3 regions of the Kribbella sp. NPDC051137 genome follow, and region 3 is predicted to be linked to each of the others. Evidence: riboswitches for the same ligand, from Rfam matches in the RefSeq annotation. Region 3 holds a riboswitch; each other region holds the start of a gene.

The links. Region 3 has a riboswitch for cobalamin ahead of AB0M51_RS37485 (CbtB-domain containing protein). Riboswitches for the same ligand answer to the same signal wherever they lie in the genome.
Region 1: it holds a riboswitch for cobalamin, as region 3 does, so the genes downstream of both, AB0M51_RS28440 (ABC transporter substrate-binding protein) here and AB0M51_RS37485 (CbtB-domain containing protein) in region 3, are expected to answer to the same signal.
Region 2: it holds a riboswitch for cobalamin, as region 3 does, so the genes downstream of both, AB0M51_RS05725 (putative cobaltochelatase) here and AB0M51_RS37485 (CbtB-domain containing protein) in region 3, are expected to answer to the same signal.

What each region holds. Positions count from the first base shown of each region.
Region 1 is NZ_JBFBBI010000005.1:505,173-511,996, reverse strand. It holds gene AB0M51_RS28450 (MFS transporter) at 1-1,179, shown strand, start outside; gene AB0M51_RS28445 (hypothetical protein) at 1,193-2,155, shown strand; cobalamin riboswitch at 2,164-2,350, shown strand; gene AB0M51_RS28440 (ABC transporter substrate-binding protein) at 2,377-3,396, shown strand; gene AB0M51_RS28435 (iron ABC transporter permease) at 3,393-4,361, shown strand; gene AB0M51_RS28430 (iron chelate uptake ABC transporter family permease subunit) at 4,358-5,305, shown strand; gene AB0M51_RS28425 (PLP-dependent aminotransferase family protein) at 5,298-6,803, opposite strand.
Region 2 is NZ_JBFBBI010000001.1:1,212,409-1,219,232, reverse strand. It holds gene cobO (cob(I)yrinic acid a,c-diamide adenosyltransferase) at 1-372, opposite strand, end outside; gene AB0M51_RS05725 (putative cobaltochelatase) at 374-2,455, opposite strand; cobalamin riboswitch at 2,522-2,678, opposite strand; gene AB0M51_RS05720 (alpha/beta hydrolase) at 2,673-3,539, opposite strand; gene surE (5'/3'-nucleotidase SurE) at 3,547-4,302, opposite strand; gene cobN (cobaltochelatase subunit CobN) at 4,315-6,824, opposite strand, start outside.
Region 3 is NZ_JBFBBI010000007.1:446,345-453,168, forward strand. It holds gene AB0M51_RS37470 (ATP-binding cassette domain-containing protein) at 1-723, shown strand, start outside; gene AB0M51_RS37475 (metal ABC transporter permease) at 720-1,547, shown strand; gene AB0M51_RS37480 (5,10-methylenetetrahydrofolate reductase) at 1,544-2,464, shown strand; adenosylcobalamin (AdoCbl) riboswitch at 2,498-2,586, shown strand; gene AB0M51_RS37485 (CbtB-domain containing protein) at 2,635-2,841, shown strand; gene AB0M51_RS37490 (CbtA family protein) at 2,843-3,637, shown strand; gene AB0M51_RS37495 ((2Fe-2S)-binding protein) at 3,634-4,305, shown strand; gene AB0M51_RS37500 (DUF222 domain-containing protein) at 4,601-6,121, shown strand; gene AB0M51_RS37505 (hypothetical protein) at 6,477-6,824, opposite strand, start outside.

The sequences.
Region 1 (6,824 bases), on a different contig from region 3:
CTCGGCGGCATGGTCGGGTACGTCGCACTCCCGTACCAGCTGTACCAACTCACCGGGTCGAACTTCGCGGTCGGCGCGATGGGTCTGGTGACGATCGCACCGCTGGTCGTGTTCGGCCTGTACGGCGGTGCCCTCGCGGACCACGTGCAACGCCGGAAACTGCTCGTCGGCACCGGCATCGCGCAGGTCGTGATCTCCGCACTGATGGTGACGAACACGCTGCTCGCGCATCCGCAGGTCTGGCTCATCTACGTCTGCGGCGCACTGAACGCGGTCGCGTCGTCGCTGCAGCGGCCGTCGCGGGAAGCGCTGCTGCCGCGGGTGGTGAAGCACGAGGAGATCCCGGCCGCGGTCGCCCTGAGCTCGCTGACCTCGCAGATCGGGCAGCTCGCCGGTCCGGCGCTGGGCGGCGTACTGGTCGGGTCTGTGGGCGTGACCTGGGCGTTCTCGGTCGAGCTGGCCGGGATCGTGTTCGCGACTCTGCTCTACGCCCGGCTGGGCTCCTACCGGTCGCGGGAGCACGCCACGGCGCCGAGCCTGCGGGCGATCGGCGGCGGCATCGTGTACGCGTTCCGCCGCAAGGACCTGCTGGCGACGTACCTGGTGGACATGGTCGGGATGTTCCTCGCGATGCCGATCGTGCTGTTCCCGGCGTTCGCGACCGATGTATTGAAGGAGCCCAAGCTGCTCGGGCTGCTCTACAGCGCGGAGGCGATCGGGGCGATGTGCGCGTCGCTCACCAGCGGCTGGGCGAAACACGTCCATCACCAGGGGAGGGCGGTCGTCCTCGCGACGATGGGCTGGGGTGCCGCGGTCGGGATCGCGGGGCTGGCGCCGAACATCTGGTTCGCGATCGGGTTCTTCGCGCTGGCCGGCGCCTGCGACATGGTGTCGGTGCTGTTCCGGTCGGTGATCTGGAACCAGACCATCCCGGACGAGATGCGCGGGCGGCTGGCCGGGATCGAGATGCTCGGGTACTCGCTCGGTCCGCTCGGCGGTCAGGCCCGGTCCGGCCTGGTCGCGGATCTCACCACGGTCCGGACCGCGATCGTCAGCGGCGGCGTGCTGTGCGTCGCGGGCGTGATCGCGACCTCGGCCTGGCTGCGCGAGTTCTGGCGGTACGACGCCCGCACCGACGAACACGCCGTCCGCGAAAGAGAGCTCCGCGCGGCCGGTTAGGCTCAGTGGCATCATGCGTACCTTGATCGCCGCCGGGCTGGCCGTCGTCCTGCTTGCGGGGTGTGGTGGTCACGGGCAGGAGACCGCGCCGAGTGTGGCGCCGCTGGTGTCGGTGAGCGGGTTCGACACCCCGTCCGCGACGCCCTCGGACACGCCGTCGCCGACCGCGTCGGCGACACCTGCCGAGACCGCGTGCACGCAGATCGACGAGACGTTGGTCCGGACCACGCTGGCCGTGCCGGTGGTGAAGATCGAGCGACAGAACCCGCCGGCCGAGCTCGACATCCCGTCGTACGACGTCTGCCAACTGAGCCTGAGTACGGCGTCGAACGGGCCGGTGCTGCGGATCGGGGTCTCGGTGCTGCAGGCAACCGCGGCGACGCTGGCGGCGGCCCGGAAGGCGTACACCGCGCACCGGCGCGAGCCCGCCGTGACCGCGAACGTCGGCGCGGGCGGGTACGGGACGAGTCAGTTCGTGGTGTTCCTGCTCGACGGCAGGCTGTACAAGATCTCCGGGCCGCAGGCCACGCTCGCGAAGTACGTCGTACTCGGCCAGGAGGTCGCGCGGCTGGCGCCGGAGCTGCCCGCGCCGGCGCTGGAGATCACCCGGCCGGAGTGCGATCGAGGTTCGGACGCGGCCGAGCAGGTGATGGGCGTGCCGGCGACGGCAAGGCGCGACGGGGAGACCCTCGTCGGCGATCCGGTGTGCGGCTGGATCACCGCGACGAGCGTGCTGTACTCGACGGTCCGCCGGGAGACGGATGCCAAGGCGTTGATGGCGCCGCTCCGCAACGCCCCGACCTCGCAGTCGATCCCGCTCGGCGACGAGGGGTACATCGACACCGCGACCGGCCGGACCACGATCCGGGTCGGCGACGACAAGCTCGTCGACCTGGTCCCGCTGCCGGCCCGCGCGCTGAACCCCGACCTGATGACCCAGTTCGCGCTTGCGCTCTCGTCGCTCTACACCCACTGAGCCGGGTGCTATGGTGACCGCGCCGTGGTGTTCGGGAAGCCGGTGAAGTACCGGCGCGGCCCTCGCCACTGTGATCGGGATGTGCACCTGTCGTACCCGTGAGGGGACCACTGGCCGTGTGAGCGGCTGGGAAGGTCAGGCCGGTGGACGCGGTACCCGTCAGCCAGGAGACCGGCCACGGCGCTGACCCGTCCACGAGGTGCTGGAGGAGCGGTCCGCTCATGGCCGTCGTACGTGTGCTTGCTGTTGCCCTGTCGTTGAGCCTGCTGGCCGGCTGCGCGCCGTCCGCCGCGGAGAGCCGTGGGGCCGCCACCACGGTGAAGAACTGCGGGATCGACGTCTCCGTCGACGGCCCGCCGAAGCGGGTGTTCGCGGCGTACCAGCCGGCGATCGAGCTGGCCCACGCGCTGGGTATCTCGGACCGCCTGGTCGGTACGGCGTACCTCGACTCCCAGGTACTCCCGGAGTACGCCGCCGCGCAGTCGAAGGCGAAGTACTTCAAGAACCTGCCGAGCCGCGAGGAACTGCTCAGCCTGAACCCGGACTTCGTGCTGTCCGGGTTCAACGACGTGTTCAGCGCGGGCGGGAGCGACGCGAGCTTCGGCAGCCGGAAGAGCCTCGCCGACCTCGGGGTGCGGACCTGGATCTTCAGCCCGCTGTGCCCGACCGCGGACGGCAAGGGCGACGAGGCGATCGACCCGGCGACGGTCTCGATGGACAACGTGTACGCCGACCTGCGCGATCTCGGCCGGCTGTTCGGCGTCTCGGACCGCGCGGAGCAGGTGATCGCCGACCAGAAGAAGCGGATCGCCGCGGTCTCGGCCGCCGTCAAGGATGCGCCGCGTCCGACGGTGGCGATCGTCCGCCCGGGGCTCGAGGGCGGCGGGATGACCGTGTCCGGCGGCCCGGACTTCGGTACGGTGCTGATCCGCCAGGCGGGCGGCGTGAACGCGTTCGCGGACCTGACCTCGAAGCGGAACGTGAAGATCAGTGTCGAGGAGTTCATCAAGCGCGACCCCGACTACGTGCTGATCAGCGGATGCTGCGACGCCTCGCTGACGGCCGCGGACTCGGAGCCGGACGTTCGGAAGATGCTCGCCAATCCGGCGTTCGCGAATCTGAAGGCGGTGCGGTCGAAGCACGTGATCCCGTGGCTGTTCGCGAACCACTCGGCCGGGGTGCGCGGCGCGTACACCACGGAGAACCTCGGCCACCTCTTGCACCCCGATCTGGTCAAGTGAAGCGCGCGACCGGTCTGGTCGCGGTGCTGGCGGTCGTCGTCGTGCTGTCCTTGTGCGTCGGTGACCGCTGGATCGGGCCCGGGGAGGTCTACCGGGCGCTGGCGGACTTCAGCGGCAGCGACAGCGATCGGGTGGTCCGGTACCTCCGGATGCCGCGGACCGTCGCGGGCGTGCTGGTCGGCGCCGCGTTGGGGCTGTCCGGTGCGGTGATGCAGGGCGTCACCCGGAACCCGTTGGCCGATCCGGGGATCCTCGGCGTGAACGCAGGTGCCGCGGTCGCGGTGGTCGCAGCGATCGGGCTCTTCGGCATCCACAGCCTGACCGGTTACGTCTGGTTCGCGATGGTCGGCGCGCTGGTGGCCACGGTGGCCGTCTACCTGGTCGGCACGGTCGGCGGGATGACGCCGGTGAAGCTCGCGCTGGCCGGTGCCGCGGTCTCGGCGCTGCTCGGCTCGATCACGTCGGCGGCGACGCTGATGGATCTCTCGACGCTGAACGAGTACCGCTTCTGGGTGGTCGGTTCGTTGTCCCTGGCTGACGAAGGCGTCGTCGCCCAGGCCGTACCGTTCGTTGCTGTCGGCATCGTCCTTGCGCTGGCGCTCGGGCGCTCGCTGAATCCGCTCGCGCTGGGCGACGACTTGGCGCGGGCGCTCGGCACCCGGGTGCTTCTGGTCCGCGTACTGGCCGGTCTCGCGGTGGTGGTGCTGGCCGGTACGGCGACCGCGATCGCGGGCCCGATCGGCTTCCTCGGGCTCGCCGTACCGCACGTCGCGCGGTTGGTGGTCGGCCCGGACCAGCGCCGGATCCTGCCGTCCTCGATGCTGCTCGCGCCCGTCGTACTGCTGCTCGCCGACATCCTCGGGCGGATCGTCGCACGCCCGGCCGAGTTGCAGGTCGGGATCGTCACCGCGCTGATCGGCGCGCCGCTGTTCATCGCGCTCGTCCGGCGAACGGCCGCATCGTGAGGGTCGGTGTGCCGGCGTCCGTGCTGACCGTCGTCGTCGGCGCGTACGCCCTGACCCGCGGCGACTACACGCTGTCGATCGCCGAGGTACTGCGGACCTTGTCCGGGCACGGCACCTTGATCACGTACGACGTGGTCGTCGGCAATCGGCTGCCCCGGGTCCTGACCGGGATCGGCGTCGGGGCGGCGTTCGCGATGTCCGGCGCGATCTTCCAGCGGCTCGCCCGGAATCCGCTGGTCAGCCCGGATCTGATCGGTGTCAACGCCGGCGCCGCGCTGGCCGCCGTACTGATCATCACCGTGATCGGCAGCGGCTGGATCCCGCTCGGCGCGCTGCTCGGATCGTTGCTGGCGGCAACCAGCGTCTACCTGCTGGCGTACCGGAACGGGGTGTCGGGGAATCGGCTGGTGCTGGTCGGCGTCGGGGTGACGGCGATCGTCGGGGCGTTGACGGCGTACCTGCTGACGCTCGCGGACATCTACACCGCGAAGAGCGCGTCGATGTGGCTCGCCGGAAGTCTCGCGGGGCGGTCCTGGACGCACGTCGTACTGATCGGTGCGACGCTGGTGGTCGGGACGCCGGCGGCCGTGCTGCTGACGCGGCAGTTGCGGCTGCTGGAGCTCGGCGACGACGTGGCGCGAGCGCTCGGCGGGCGGGTGGAGTTGGCGCGCGGGGCGTTGATCGCGCTCGGCGTAGGGCTGGCGGCGTTTGCGACGGCGGCGGCCGGGCCGGTGGGGTTCGTGGCGTTGGTGGCACCGCAGCTGGCTCGCCGGTTGGTTCGGCGGCCCGGGCTCGTGGTGCCGGGGGCGATCGGGGCGTTGCTGGTGGTCGCGTCGGACCTGCTGGCGCGGACAGTGGTCGCGCCGACCGTGCTGCCGGTGGGGGTGGTGACCGCGTTCCTCGGAGCGCCGTACCTGCTGTATCTGTTGACCCGTCCTACCTGACCTTCGCGATGGTGGCGATCGCGTCGGCGATCTCGGTCGGGGTACGGGCGGCGTACCCGAGGACCAGGCCGGGCGCGTGCGGGAGTTGGCAGTGCCAGGACAGCGGGTGGCATTTCACGCCCGCCTCCAGGGCGGCCGCGGCGAGCGCGACGTCGTCGCCTTCGTCGAAGGTGATGGTCAGGTGCAGGCCGGCGGCGGCGCCGTGGATTGTTGCTGTCGGCAAGTGGGTGCGGATCGCGGCGACCATCGCGTCCCGGCGGGTCCGGTGCCGGCGGCGGAGCAGGCGGAGTTGGCGTTCGAGTTCGCCGGACTCCATCAGCTGCGCGAGCGTGAGCTGCGGGAGGACCGCGTTGCCGAGATCGGCCAGGCGCTTACGGCCGACCACTTCTTCCTTGTACTGCGGGGGCGCGAGCATCCAGCCGATCCGCAGCGCGGGTGCGAGCAGCTTGGAGACGCTGCCGAGGTAGAACACCTGCTCCGGGAGCATCGCGCGGAGCGCCGGCACCGGCGGGCGGTCGTACCGGTGCTCGGCGTCGTAGTCGTCCTCGATGATCAGGCCGCCGTCGCCGGCCCACTGGACGAGTTCGCGGCGGCGCTCGCCGTCGAGGACGACCCCGGTCGGGAAGTGGTGCGCCGGCGTCGTCATCACCACCGCCGCCTCGGACTTCCGCAGTACGTCGACCTGGAGCCCGCGGTCGTCGACCGGGACGGGCGGGGTCCGCACGCCCCAGTTCTGCAGGTGCTGGCGGGAGCCGAGCGAGCCCGGGTCCTCGACGGCGATCTCGTGGATGCCGTGCCGGTCGAGCAGCTGCGCCACGATCGCGATCGCCTGCGCGACGCCCGCGACGATGATCAGGTCCTCCGGGTCGGCCGCGATCCCGCGGTACCGCGCCAGCCAGCCCGCCACCGCCCGCCGGAGCGCCGGCGCCCCGGCCGGATCGCCGTACCCGAAGGCGGTCGTCTCCAGGTCGGTCAGCACCGCCCGCTCGGCCCGCAACCAGGCTGTTCGCGGGAACGCGGCGAGGTCGGGCACGCCCGGCGTCAGGTCCACCCGGGCCGGGGCCGCTCGCAGGTCGTCGAAGATCTCGACGTCGGGTACAGAACGACAGGAGGTGGCCGCGATTTCCGCCGCCCGGCCGGGCGTGCCAGGCGGGCGAGGCCGTGTAAGTAGACGACTACGTCCTGTCGAACTGTCCGCTAACGGCACGGCTCCGACGACAGTCGTACCCCGTCGGCGCTGCCCCGAGATGTGCCCGTCCTCGGTCAGCCGCTGGTACGACTCGGTGACCACGCCGCGGGAAATGCCCAGGTCGGCGGCCAGGGTGCGGGTCGACGGCAGCCGCGTGCCGACCGGGAGTTGCCCGTTCGCGATCGCGGCCCGCAGCCGGTCGGTGAGCCAGTCGGCCAGCCCGCCGGCGGGTGCCTCGGACGGGTCGAGCTGGAGGAAGTCCGCGCCGCCTTTGGACCTGCCACTTGGTGCCGGATTGGACCTGTTCACTGGACCATTGTGGCGCGACCG
Region 2 (6,824 bases), on a different contig from region 3:
CAGCCGGCGCTGGATCTCGCGCCAGCCCTCGAGTGCGTCGGCGGCGTGGTCCTCCTCGGTGCCGGCCTTGCGCGACCAGCTCCAGCCCTCGCCCATCTTGTGCCACTCGACCGGCCCGCCCTGCCCGGTCGCCTCGTGCACCGAGCCGAGCGCCTTGAACGCGGTCTCCTCGCCGACCTTCCACTTGGCGCTCTTCACGAACTGGAAGACCCCGATGTTCCAGCCCTGGTTCCAGGCCCGCAACGCCATCCCGAACGCGGCCGTCGACTTACCCTTCATCGCGCCGGTGTGCACCATCAGCAGCGGCCGGTTGCGGCGCTGGCGGGTGGTGAGACCGTCCTCCGGTACGGCGACCGGTTGTCCCTTCGGCATCTCAGGCCGCCTTCCGTTCGGTGACCGTGCGGATGAGGTTGCCGGCGGCAACGTCTCCGAGGTCGAGGTACTCCGCACCGAGATCGGCCGCGAGCTCCGCGGCGAGGCCGAGCCGGACGCCGCGACGCGGTTCGCAGTCGACCACGACGGTGGCGATCCCGCGCTGCGCGAGCTGACCGGCCGCCTGCCGGGCGCGGGCGAACGCGTTGTCGCCGTACGTCGCGCGGCCGTCGGTGACCAGCACGAGGAGCGGGCGTCGGCGGGGGTCCCGGACGGCGGCGATCCGCAGTACGTCGGCGGCTCGCAGGAGGCCTTCGGCGAGCGGGGTACGGCCGCCGGTGGGGAGCGATTCGAGGCGCCGTACGGCGGTCTCGACGCTGCCCGTCGGCGGGAGCGCGACCGTCGCCTCCGGGCCGGCGAACGTGACGAGGCCGACCGTGTCGCGGCGCTGGTACGCGTCCAGCAGGAGCGAGACGATCGCGGTCTTCACCTCGACCATGCGCTTCTTGGTCCCCATCGAGCCGGATGCGTCGACGCAGAACAGCACGAGGTTGCCTTCACGTCCTTCGCGGACCGCGAGCCGCACGTCGTCCGCGCGCACCACCAGCCCAGGTCCGCTGCGGCCCCGAACCTTCTGGTACGGCGCCGCGCTCCGCACCGTCCCCAGCACATGCGGCCGCCCGGACTCCCGCCCGACCCGGGCCCGCTCCCCCACGACCCGCCCCACCTCGGTCAACGCCCGCGACCGCCGCCCGGCCACCCCGGCCCCAGCAGCAGAAACACTCAACAACCGGGCCTTGTACGGCGCCGTACTCGCAACCACGTCCTCGCGCTGCCCGCCCGCGTTGACGCCCGGCTCGGCCGCTTCGCGGTGCGCGCTCTCGTGCACGCTCGGCTCGGCGGCGCCGTTCGTGGGGTCCGAGTCGCCGTCGGCGGGCTCTGCTCCTCCGCCGGGTCCGCCCGGTCCTCCGGCTCCACCGGGGCCGCCCGAACCGTCGGGGTCCGGGTCCTCGTCGGGTGGGGTGCTGTTGTTGATGGCTTCTTCCAGCTGCTGCTGGTCCAGACCGGGTTCGTCGAACGGGTTCCGACGCCGCCGGTGCGGCAGCGCGAGCTTGGCGGCGGCGCGGACGTCCTCGACCTCGACGACCGTACGACCCGACCAGGCGGCATGCGCCACCGCCGTACGAGCGGTCACCAGGTCGGCGCGCATCCCGTCCACGTCGAACGAGGCGCAGATCTCCGCGATCTGCCGCAGTGCCGCGTCGGTCAGGATCACCTCGGGCAGCAGGTCGCGCGCCTTCACGATGCGTTCCGCCAGCTCCCGCTGCGGGCCGTCGTACCGGGCCACGAACCCGTCCGGGTCCGCCTCGTACCCGAGCCGCGCCCGCATCACCTCGACCCGTACGGCGGGATCCCGGCTGGCGACCACGTCCACGGTCAGCCCGAACCGGTCGAGCAGCTGCGGCCGCAGCTCGCCCTCCTCCGGGTTCATCGTGCCGACCAGCACGAACCGCGCCGGATGCGTGACCGACACCCCGTCCCGTTCCACCGTCGCCCGGCCCATCGCGGCGGCGTCCAGCAGTACGTCGACCAAGTGGTCGTGCAGCAGGTTGACCTCGTCGACGTACAGCAGCCCGCGGTGCGCGGCCGCGAGGAGCCCCGGCTCGTACGCCGTGACGCCCTCGGCGAGCGCCTTCTCCAGGTGCAGCGACCCGAGCACCCGGTCCTCGGTGGCCCCGACCGGCAACTCCACCAACCGAGCGGGACGCACAGCCCGCCCACCGGCCACGTGCCCGGCGCTCACGTCCTGAGCAGTGCCGGACTCCCCCGCGTGCGGACCGTCGGGGCACGTCGGGTCCGGCCGCTCCGGGTCGCAGGAGAAGCGGCAGCCCGGTACGACGTCCAGCGGCGGCAGGATCTCGGTCAGCGCCCGGACGGCGGTCGACTTCGCCGTACCCTTCTCGCCGCGGATCAGGACCCCGCCGATCGCCGGCGAGATCGCGGCCAGGACCAGCGCGAGCTGGAGCTCGTCCATCCCGACGACCGCGGTGAAGGGGAAAGAGTTCGGCACTGCAGCCCGCATCAGCGGTCGCCCTTTCGTCGAGCGGGTGTCCACGCCCGCTACGGCTGGTACGCCGGGACCGCACGTGCGGGTCCGGCGGACGACCGCGGATGTCCTGGCTTCCAGGCTCTGTCAGAACCGCACAGACCTGGTCACAGTGGCGGGACCGCCCCGGACTCGCACCGGTGTTCCTCCACAACCGTCGCCCCGATCATGCCACGGAGCTGCCGGGTAGCTGTCACGGGCGTTGTGTGACCTCCAGGACAAAGGCCCGCACCACCGCGGCGTACCGGACTGCTTCTTCGAAGTGCGGGAAATGACCGGAGCGCTCGAACGTGACGGTCCGCCCGCGCGGGACCGTCTCGCGATAGGTCCGGACGGACACCGGGTCGGTGGCCAGGTCGTCCACGCCCTCGATCAGCAGACTCGGCTGCGGCATCAACGCCAGCCGCTCGAGCTTCGAGGTGTAGAGCTCGTCGAGCGTGACCAGGTGGCTGTTCCCGCGCGCCCACTCCTCGTCGCTGAACCCGCCCTGCTCCCCGAGCGCGAAGAACTCGGCCCGCCGCGACGGATCGTGGAACGACAGGTCCTGGAACCGCTCGCCCAGCCCGAAGGCCAGCTCGACACTGCCGTCGGCCGGCGTCAGCCGCCGCGGTAGGGCGGCCAGCTCGCGGCACCGGTCCGCCGCCTCGGTGTCACCGAGCTCGTCGTACAACCGGGCGAAGATCGGCAGGCGATGACGGTCGTTCGCGTCGAAGTCCCAGCACGGGCAGTCGAAGATCACCGCGTTCACCGCGTCCGGATGCCGGATCGCGTACTCGACCGCGTAGTTGCCGCCGGCCGAGTGGCCGAGGATCGTCCACCGCTCGATGCCCAGGTCCGCCCGCAACTCCTCGAAGTCCGCGATCAGCAGGTCGAGGCTCACGGTCTCACCGGGAGGCAGCGGAGTCCGCAGCACGCCGCGCTGGTCCGGCGCGATCAGCCGCAGGTCGTGAGCGAGCAGGTCTGCCTGGCAGCGCTGGTAGTGATACCCGCCGCCGTGGCCGTGGATGAACAGCAAGGGCGGCGCGTCCGGGGCGCCGTACTCCGCGGTGCTGAGCTTCATCGGTGGCTCAGCGGGTGAGTCGTTTGGCGAGGGCAGTGGCGGCGTCGTCGTCGGCGACCTCGCGGATGCCGACGATCGGTGTCACTGTGACGAATCCCTCGGCCAGCAACGCCTCGTCGGTGCCGGGGATCGGGTTCGGGCGCGGCGGTTCGAGCGCGATCATCGGCTCGCCGCCCGGGCCGGTGGTGCCGATCAGGCGGGAGCGCTTCAGCGGGGCCAGCGACGCGTGCCGGACACCGGCCAACTGGTCCAGCGGGCGGTCCGGCACGTTGATCGTCAGGACCGTGCCGGCCGGCTCGGACTCGACCCAGCCGAGTGCCTCGGCCGCGACGGCCGCCGCGGTCGGCCAGTGCCGCGGGTCCTCGGAGTCGATGCTGACGGCAACCGCCGACGTACCGTAGCCGGACGCGGTGAGCGCCGCCGCGACGGTGCCGGAGTGGAAGATCGAGTCGCCGATGTTGAGCCCGCGGTTGATCCCGGACAGCACCAGATCGGGCACCGGCCCGAACGCACCGAGGACCGCCAGCGTCACCGCGCCCGCGGGCGTCCCCTCGATCCCGACGTACGTGACGCCGTTCTCCTCGTCCGACACGGTCCGGATCGGCCGGCCCACCATCCCGGCGCGGGCCGATCCGACACCGCTCTCGTCGAGCAGCGGCGCGACCACGAGTACGTCGTACCCGAGCTCGGCGATCGCCGGTGCGAGCGCCCGGATCCCGGGTGCGAGGTAACCGTCGTCGTTCGTGATCAAGACCCGTGGCATACGTTTACCCAATCAGGCGCGGTCCTCGATGTCACCCTCCGTCTCAAGGACTGCACTCCGCAGCGTCTCCAGTGCCTCGTCGGACGGCTCCGCCCAGAGTCCGCGCTGCGCCGCCTCCAGCAGCCGTTCCGCGATGCCGTGCCGGGCCCACGGGTTCGACTTCCGGAAGAACTCCGCCATCTCCGGGTCCGCGACGTACTCGGTGGTCAGCGACTCGTACATCCAGTCGTCCACCACCCCCGCGGTCGCGTCGTACCCGAACAGGTAGTCCACGGTCGCCGCCATCTCGAACGCGCCCTTGTACCCGTGCCGCCGCATCGCCGCCATCCACCGCGGGTTCACCACCCGCGCGCGGAACACCCGCTTCGCCTCCTCCTCGAGCGTCCGCGTCTTCACCTGCGCGGGGACCGCCGAGTCGCCGACGTACGCCTTCGGGTTCGCGCCGGTCAGGTGCCGGACCATCGCGATCATGCCGCCGTGGTACTGGAAGTAGTCGTCGGAGTCCATGATGTCGTGCTCGCGGGTGTCGGCGTTCTTGGCCGCGACCTGGATCCGGGCGTACGCGCGTTCCATCGAGCCGCGGGCCTCCGCGCCGTCGAGGTCCTTGCCGTACGCGTACCCGCCCCAGACGGCGTACACCTCGGCGAGCTCCGCGTCGGTGCGCCAGTTCCGGGCGTCGACCAGCGGCAGCAGGCCGGCGCCGTACGAGCCGGGCTTGGAGCCGAACACCCGGGCCGTCGCCTGCCGTACGTCGTTGCCTGCGGCAACGTCCTGCTGGACGTGGTCGCGCAGGAAGTTGGCGGCCGGCGGCTCGTCCAGGCCGGCGACCGTACGCATGGCCTCGTCGAGCAGCGCGACCACGTGCGGGAACGCGTCCCGGAAGAACCCGGAGATCCGGATCGTCACGTCGATCCGTGGCCGGCCCAGCTCCTCCAGCCCGACGACCTCGAAGCTGGTCACCCGCCGGGACGCCTCGTCCCAGACGGGACGGCACCCGAGCAGCCAGAGCACCTCGGCCAGGTCGTCGCCCTGCGTCCGCATCGCCGACGTACCCCAGATCGTCAGCCCGACGGACCGCGGGTACTCCCCGGTCTCCGCTTGGTGCCGGGCGAGCAGCGAGTCGGCCAGCGCGACACCGACGTCCCACGCGTTCCGGCTCGGAATCGCCTTGGGGTCGACCGCGTAGAAGTTCCGCCCGGTCGGCAGCACGTTCACCAGGCCCCGGGTCGGCGACCCCGACGGCCCGGCCTCCACGAACCGCCCGTCCAGCGCCCGCAGCACGTTCGCCAACTCGTCCCCGGTCCGGCCCAACCGAGGCACGACCTCGGTCGCCGCGAACGTCAGCGACCGCTCGACCTCCGGGCAGTCCCGGCCCAGCACCTCGCTGACGACCACCGGAACCTTCGTCTCGTCCCACCCGAGCGTTTCCATCCCGAGGACGAGCTTCCGCGCGACGGCCTCCAGCAGATCCACCCCGTCCGCGCCGCTCACCGCGGGCAGGTCGGCGAGCGTCGCGAGCTCGGCAAGCTCGGCAACTGCCCCCGGATCTGCCAGCAACGCGGCCTCGTCGACCCCGAACGCCTCGCCCAACGCGGTCCGCAGCCCCGGGATCGAGTACGAACCACCCCACAGCTGCCCGGCCCGCAGTACGGCGAGGACCAGGTTGACGCGTGCTTCGCCGGTCGGCGCACCGCCCAGTACGTGCAACCCATCCCGGATCTGCACGTCCTTGATCTCACACAGATACCCGTCCAGATGCAGCACGAACTCGTCGAACTCCTCGTCCGACGGCTTGTCCGACGTGTGCAGGTCGTGGTGCAACTGCGCTGCCTGGATCAGCGTCCAGATCTGCGCCCGCAACGTCGGCACCTTCTCCGGGTCGAGCGCCGACACCGTCGCGTACTCGTCCAGCAGGTACTCGAGCTTCGCCATGTCGCCGTACGTCTCGGCCCGCGCCATCGGCGGCACCAGGTGGTCCACGACCGTCGCGTGCGCCCGCCGCTTCGCCTGCGTGCCCTCGCCGGGATCGTTGACGATGAACGGGTACACCATCGGCAGGTTCCCGAGGACCGCGTCCGGCGCGCAGTCGGCCGCCATCCCGATCCCCTTGCCCGGCAGCCATTCCAGCGTCCCGTGCTTGCCCAGATGGACGACGGCGTGCGCGCCGAAGCCGCCCTCCTCCGGGGAGGCCTCCAGCCAGCGGTACGCCGCCAGGTAGTGGTGCGACGGCGCCATGTCCGGGTCGTGGTAGATCGCCACCGGATTCTCGCCGAACCCGCGCGGCGGCTGGATCATCAGCACCACGTTCCCGAACCGCAAGGCGGCCAGCGCGATCGCCGGCTCGGCACCCGAGTGGTCGACGTACAGCTCACCCGGTGCCGCACCCCATGCCTCGGTCATTGCCGTCTGCAACGATTCCGGCGTACGCCCGAACCATTGTGCGTACGTCGACAGCGGCACCTTCGCGACCGCGTTCTCCAGCTGCTCGTCGGTCAGCCAGTCCGCGTCGTGCCCACCGGCGG
Region 3 (6,824 bases):
GACCTGCAGGTGCACAGCGGTGAGCTGATCGCCGTACTGGGTGCCAACGGATCCGGGAAGTCCACCCTGCTCAAGGTGATCCTCGGACAGCTCAGGCTCCGGTCCGGCTCCGCGACCTTCCTCGGTACGCCGGTCCGTCGCGGTGACCGGCGGATCGGGTACGTCCCGCAGCAACGGCTCGCGGAGGACGGCGTACCGCTGCGGGGCCGGGACCTGGTCGCGCTCGGCGTGGACGGGCACCGGTGGGGTGTGCCGCTACCGTCGCGGCGACGCCGGCAGCGGGTGAACCAGCTGCTGTCGTCGGTCGGGGCGGAGGCGTACGCATCCACCCCGGTGTCGTCGTTGTCAGGCGGCGAGCAGCAACGGCTGCGGATCGCGCAGGCGCTGGCGGCCGAGCCGCGGCTGCTGCTGTGCGACGAGCCGTTGCTGTCGCTGGACCTGCCGCACCAACGGCTGGTCAGCGATCTCGTCGACGACGCCCGCCGGCGGCTGGACCTCGGCGTCCTGTTCGTCACCCACGACATCAACCCGATCCTGGACAAGGTCGACCGGCTGCTCTACATCGCGAACCAGCGGTTCCGGATCGGTACGCCGGACGAGGTGCTGACCACGGAAGTACTGAGCGACCTGTACGACGCACAGGTCGAGGTCATCCGCCACAACGGGCGGATCCTGGTCGCGGGCATCCCCGAGCAGCACCACGAACCGGCCGGTGCGCGATGAGCGCGATCTTCGACTTCTCCGGGTACGCCGAACTGCTGCCGCTGCTGAGGAACTCGATCATCGCGTGCGTCGTGCTCGGCGTCGTCGGCGGGCTGATCGGGGTGTTCGTGATGATGCGCGACATGGCGTTCGCGGTGCACGGCGTCAGCGAGCTGTCGTTCGCCGGAGCCGCGGCAGGGCTGTTGTTCGGCGTCAGCGTCGTCACCGGGGCGCTGGTCGGGTCGCTCGTCGCGGCGCTGCTGATCGGCGTACTGGGTGCGCGGGCGCGGGACCGGAACTCGGTGACCGCCGTACTGATGCCGTTCGGTCTCGGGCTCGGGATCCTGTGCCTCGGGCTCTACCACGGGCGGGCGGCGAACAAGTTCGGCCTGCTGACCGGGCAGATCGTGGCGATCGACGACCCGCAGGTGAAGTCGCTGATCGTCATCTCGGTCCTGGTCGCGGCCGGGTTGGTGCTGGTGTGGAGACCGTTGCTCTTCGCAAGCACCGACGCCGACGTCGCCGCCGCGCGCGGCGTCCCGGTCGGTGTGCTGTCGATCGTCTTCATGATCCTGCTCGGCCTCGCGGTCGCGGTCTCGGTGCAGATCGTCGGAGCTCTGCTCGTCCTCTCGCTGCTGGTCACCCCGGCCGCAGCGGCCCTCCGGGTCTCGTCGTCGCCGATCGTCGTACCGCTGCTGAGTATCGCCTTCGCCGTCACTGCTTCGGTCGGCGGAATCCTCCTGTCCGCGGGCAGTTCGGTGCCGATCAGCCCGTACATCACGACGATCTCGTTCCTCGTCTACCTCGTATGCCGCCTGCTGTCCTCCTTTAAGCTGACGCGGTGAACGATCTGTCTACGTTGCTCGGGAGTGGCCGTCCTACGGAGTTGTTGCTGTACGGGATGACGCCGCCCCGGCGTTCGATCGCCCCGGACGCGCTCGAACGCTTCACCGCGGTGACACGGACCCGGCTCGAGCAGCTCGACATCGACGCGCTGATCCTTTACGACATCGACGACGAGGCGGAGCGGATCCCGGAGGAGCGGCCGTTCCCGTTCAGCCCGACGATGGATCCGGCGGACTTCCTCGCCGACCACCTGTCCTGGTGGGACCGGCCGACGATCGTGTACCGCTCGGTCGGCAAGTACACCGAGGCCGAGCTGGACTCCTGGGTACGGCGTACCCCGGGCCGGCTCGGCACCGTGATGGTCGGCGCCCCGACGAGTTCCGCCGACGTACGGACGACGCTACCGGCCGCGTACGACCTGTGGCAGCGCTCCGGGTCGGCGCTGCCGCTCGGCGGCGTGACGATCCCCGAACGGCATTCGTCCCGCCTGGACGAGCACCACCGGCTGCTCCGGAAGCAGCGCAGCGGTTGCTCGTTCTTCGTGACGCAGATCATCTACGACGTCGGCGCCGCGATGGACCTGGCGTCGGACTACCTGTACCTGTGCCGCGCCGAGAACGTCGAGCCGGTGCCGATCGTGTTCACGCTGTCGATCTGCGGCTCGGTGAAGACGCTGGAGTTCCTGGCCTGGCTCGGCGTTCGCGTACCGCGGTGGCTCCGCAACGAACTGGTTCACTCCGTCGACCCGGTCGCGGACTCGTACGCGCACTGCGTCGCGATCGCCCGCACGCTGTCGACGTACTGCCGCGAGCGGGGCCTCCCGTTCGGTTTCAACGTGGAAAGTGTGTCCACCCGGCGGATCGAGAACGACGCCAGTGTCGAGCTCGTCAAGGAGCTTCGTACGTTCGTCGGTTGACGTTCAGGGGCGGGATCCGTACGCTCCCAGACAGTGACGGCGCAAGGAAGCCGATGGGAATTCGGCACGGTCGCGCCACTGTGAGCCGGACTGGTCCGGCAAGTCAGATACTTCGCCGTCGCGATGCTCCACCGATAGCGGGACGCACGATCCCCTGAAGGAGGCTTCACGTGAGTGATCTGTCTGCGCCGACGACCGCGGTCGTTCTGCCGGTGTCGAAGGCTGCGCTGTGGCTGGTCGGTACGGCGGTCCTGGCATTCCTGGCGTACTACTTCATCGGCGTCGACCAGGGTGCGTACTCGATCTTCGGCAAGGACCTGCACGTCCACGAGTTCGTGCACGACGCGCGGCACTTCCTCGGCTTTCCCTGCCACTGAGATGGAGCGCCAACTGATCCTCCGCGGCCTGCTGGCCGGCGGAGCCGGTGGCCTGGTCGCGTTCGGGTTCGCGCGGATCTTCGCGGAGCCGCAGATCCAGGCCGCGATCGACTACGAGAACGGCCGTGAAGCTACGCACTCCGAGCCGGACCTGTTCAGCCGGACGGTGCAGGCAAACGTCGGTATGGGCGTCGGCATGGTCTTGTTCGGGATCGCGATGGGCGCGCTGTTCGCGGTCGCGTACGCGATCTGCCTTGGCCGCGTCGGCCGCCTTCGTCCGCGGACACTGGCGATGCTGGTCGCGGTCGGCGGTTTCCTCGGCTTCTACTTCGTACCGTTCCTGAAGTACCCGGCGAACCCGCCCGCGATCGGCCACGAGGAGACCATCCAGGCCCGCGCCAACCTGTACCTGGTGATGGTCGTGTGCTCACTGCTGTTCCTGCTCGGAGCCGTTGCCCTGGGCAAACGTCTGGCGCCACACTTCGGCAACTGGAACGCGACTCTGCTCGCGCTCGCGGCGTACGTCGTGGTGATCGGTATCGTGATGGCCTTGCTGCCTTCGCTTGGGCATCTCGCAGCCAACGTGCAGGAGTACGGCCGGCATGCGACCGAGACTCCGCTCCCGCTGACCGACTCGCACGGGACGATCGTCTCTCCCGGCTTCGACGCCGACCGGCTGTACGCGTTCCGGCTGTACTCCGTCGGTGCGCAGGTACTGCTCTGGGGCGTGATCGGCCTGGTGTTCGGCCCGCTCGCCGACCGCTTGCTCCGCAGCCCCGCCCAGGTCGCGGTGTGACGCTCTTCGCCGCTCTAGGCCCCTTCTTCAGCGTCGAACAGCATGCGGCGCCGACGCCGAAGCCGCCCTGGCGCCGGCTGTCGGAGCTCGTCGACGATCCTGCGATCCTGGCAGACCGCATCGCCCACACCCGCGCCTACCTCGGCACGGCAAGCGGCCAGCCCGCCGAGGCCATCGAAGTACGCGTGGCCGCCTCGGTGACCCACCTCGGCCTGGTCGCCCGCATCATCTCCCCAGCCCTCGCCGCCGTAGTACTCGAGGACCGCGTCCCGGACCTCGCCCTCGACCACCTCCACTGGCAGCCCGTCCTCGGCGGCGCGTTCCCACTGTCCCTACCTCCGATCCCGCCGGCCGGGGGAGACCTGCACCGCGAACTCTTCGACGGACCGCTTCCCGCGATCGCCCAAGCCTTTGAATTGTCGGACCACATCTTGACCGGCAACGTCGCCTCAGCCGTCAACGGCGCAGCCACCGCCCTCTCGAACGCCGACCCCACCCTCGCCACCCGCGCCCACACTGTCACCACCGACCTTCTGGCCCTCCCGCCCCTCCGCGACGCCCACACCCCCAACCCCTTCCGCCGCCGCAGCTGCTGCCTCATCTACCGCGCAGCCCCCAACCACAAAGGCCCCCTCTGCGGGGATTGCGTTCTCAACGAATCCCGTTGAAAACAAGGCGATCTCAGCTCTGAACCTGTCTGTGCCGCCAGCTGGGGTTCTTCGCATGGACATTCTCGGCGGACCCAAGAACCCGGCGCCCGCGACACCGCCGGGGAACACCGGAAGAGCTAACAGATGCTGTAGCCGCGCGAGGCGAAGGCGTCGCCACGACACGACCTATCCTCGACGAATGATTTCCACAGCCCACCGGGGGAGAAGTGGTCGAATCTGTGGATAACTAATCTCCTTAAAAATAAGGGCATTCTGCTTTGGAACTGTCGGAGGCACCAGCTAGAGTTTTGTCATGGATACTCTCGGTGGACGCTCAGTGGTTGCTCTAGGCAACCACGAGGTTCTGCCCGCCCTCGACGAGGTCGACGCCGAGATCAACCGCCTCGAGGGTATCCGCGTCCAGTTGACCGCCCGCGCCGAGACCGACGGCCTGGCCCAAGAAGTCGGCGCCCGCGACATCGTCGAACTCTTGACCCTGCGCCATCGCCGAGACCGCGCGGAAGTCTGGCGCGACGTCCACCTCGCCCGAGCCCTCCCGAAGTACAAGGCCGTCGACGCAGCCCTCACCGACAACCCATTGATGCGAACCGGTCACGCCGCGGCGATCGTCACCGAACTCGAACGCGTCCGGCCCCGCGTCCCGGTCGAGAACCTGGACGTCGCGGAGGAGCAGCTGGTCGGCCTCGCCGGCACCCACACGCCCAAGGAACTGCGCGCCGCCGCCAAGGAACTGTGCAACCGGATCGACTTCGACGGCCCTGAACCCGAAGAACAGAAGGCGTACGCGCGGGAGTCGCTGACCTTGAGCACCGCCGAGAACGGGGTCAAGTTCAGCGGCTTCCTGGCCAACGAGAACGCCGAGCTCCTGTGCGCGATCGTCCACACCGGCGCCCGCCCCCACAAGACGGTCGACGGTGACCACGATCCCCGCCCCCGGGACAAGCGCCAGGCCGACGCCCTCACCACCGCCTTGACCGTCGCGGCGAACGCGTGGGACACCGACACCGCGGGGCACGGCGCGAAGGCCAACATCACCGTGACGATCGACCTGGACGATCTGCGCTCGGCGACTGCGAACGCGACTGGCCAGATCGTGTACGGCGACGACCTGTCCGCGGCGACCATCCGTCGTATGGCGTGCGACGCGAACGTGATCCCGCTGGTCCTGGGCTCGAACTCCGAACCTTTGGATGTCGGGCGCCGCGAACGCCTGGTCACGCGCCACATCCGCCACGCGCTGATCGCCCGCGACCGCGGCTGCGTGGTCTGTACGGCACCCCCGGTGATGTGCGACGCCCACCACCTGACCTCCTGGCTAGATGGCGGAGCTACATCTGTAGAGAACCTGCTGTTGCTGTGCCGTCGTCATCACGTAGATCTGCACAACGGGCGCTGGCACATCACCATCACCAACGGCAAGGTTCACGTAGCCCGCCCAGCCTGGGCCGACCCCACCGCGGTGTACGCCACCCAGCCACCCGCCGCCCCCACCCAACCGCCACCTACGGCTGCCGCCCAACCACCGGCCGCTGGCCCGGCCGGCCCTGAACCCGTACCCAGCGCCGACCCGCACACGCCTGCCCCGCCAGGCGCCGAACCGGCCTACCCCGAGCACCCCGACAACAGACCCACGCCACCCGAACCCGACAGCCCACCAGCCGACCCCTGGGGCGACCCACCCACGCCCACCCCACGAACCAGCCGCTGGACAGCCGACGAAGCCACCCTCACCGCAGCAGCCCGCTTCGCCGTCTGGGGCGACCGCACGCCCACCAACCCCGCCACCGGCCCACCCTCCTTCGCCACCATCTGACCCCCGACCAACCTCGGGCAACACCCCACCAACCCGTCGAGCGCGGGTCCCCACCCACCCGCGCTCGACGCTCGGGCATGCCCGCGACTCCCGCGACGCCTGCCGTGCTGCGTACGCGAAGGTACCTGCGTGCGCGTGGCACCTTCGATACGCGCACCACCGCGGCACTGGTCGCGCGCGGCAGCCGCCACACCCCGCGGTATCCGCCGTACCTACGGGACACGAGGCACCTGCCGTGCCTGAGACGCCGTCGTACTGCCCGTACTCGCTGTGCCGCCGTACCCTGCGGTACTCGACGGCGAGGCAACTGCGGTACCCCGCCGTGCTTGCGGCACCCGCGGCACCTACCGTGCGCTCACCCCGCAGCACCCGTCGTACCTGCGGAGACAGCGGCCCCCCACACTCGCGGGTACGTGCCGCAGTTGCCGCAGCACCTGCCGTACGATTGGTGCGTGTGGTGGCCGCCGTACTCGCGGTACATCCGCCGCCGGCCGCACACGTCATGCCGGCTGCACCCGTCGTACCCGTCGTACCCGTCGTACCCGTCGTACCCGTCGTACCCGTCGTACCCGTCGTACCCGTCGTACCCGTCGTACCCGTCGTACCCGTCGTACTGGCGGTGTCCGTCGTGCTGGCCGTGTTCGGTGTGCTGCCGTATGCCGCGGTACTCGACGGCGAGGCAGCCGCCGCACTCGCCGTGATT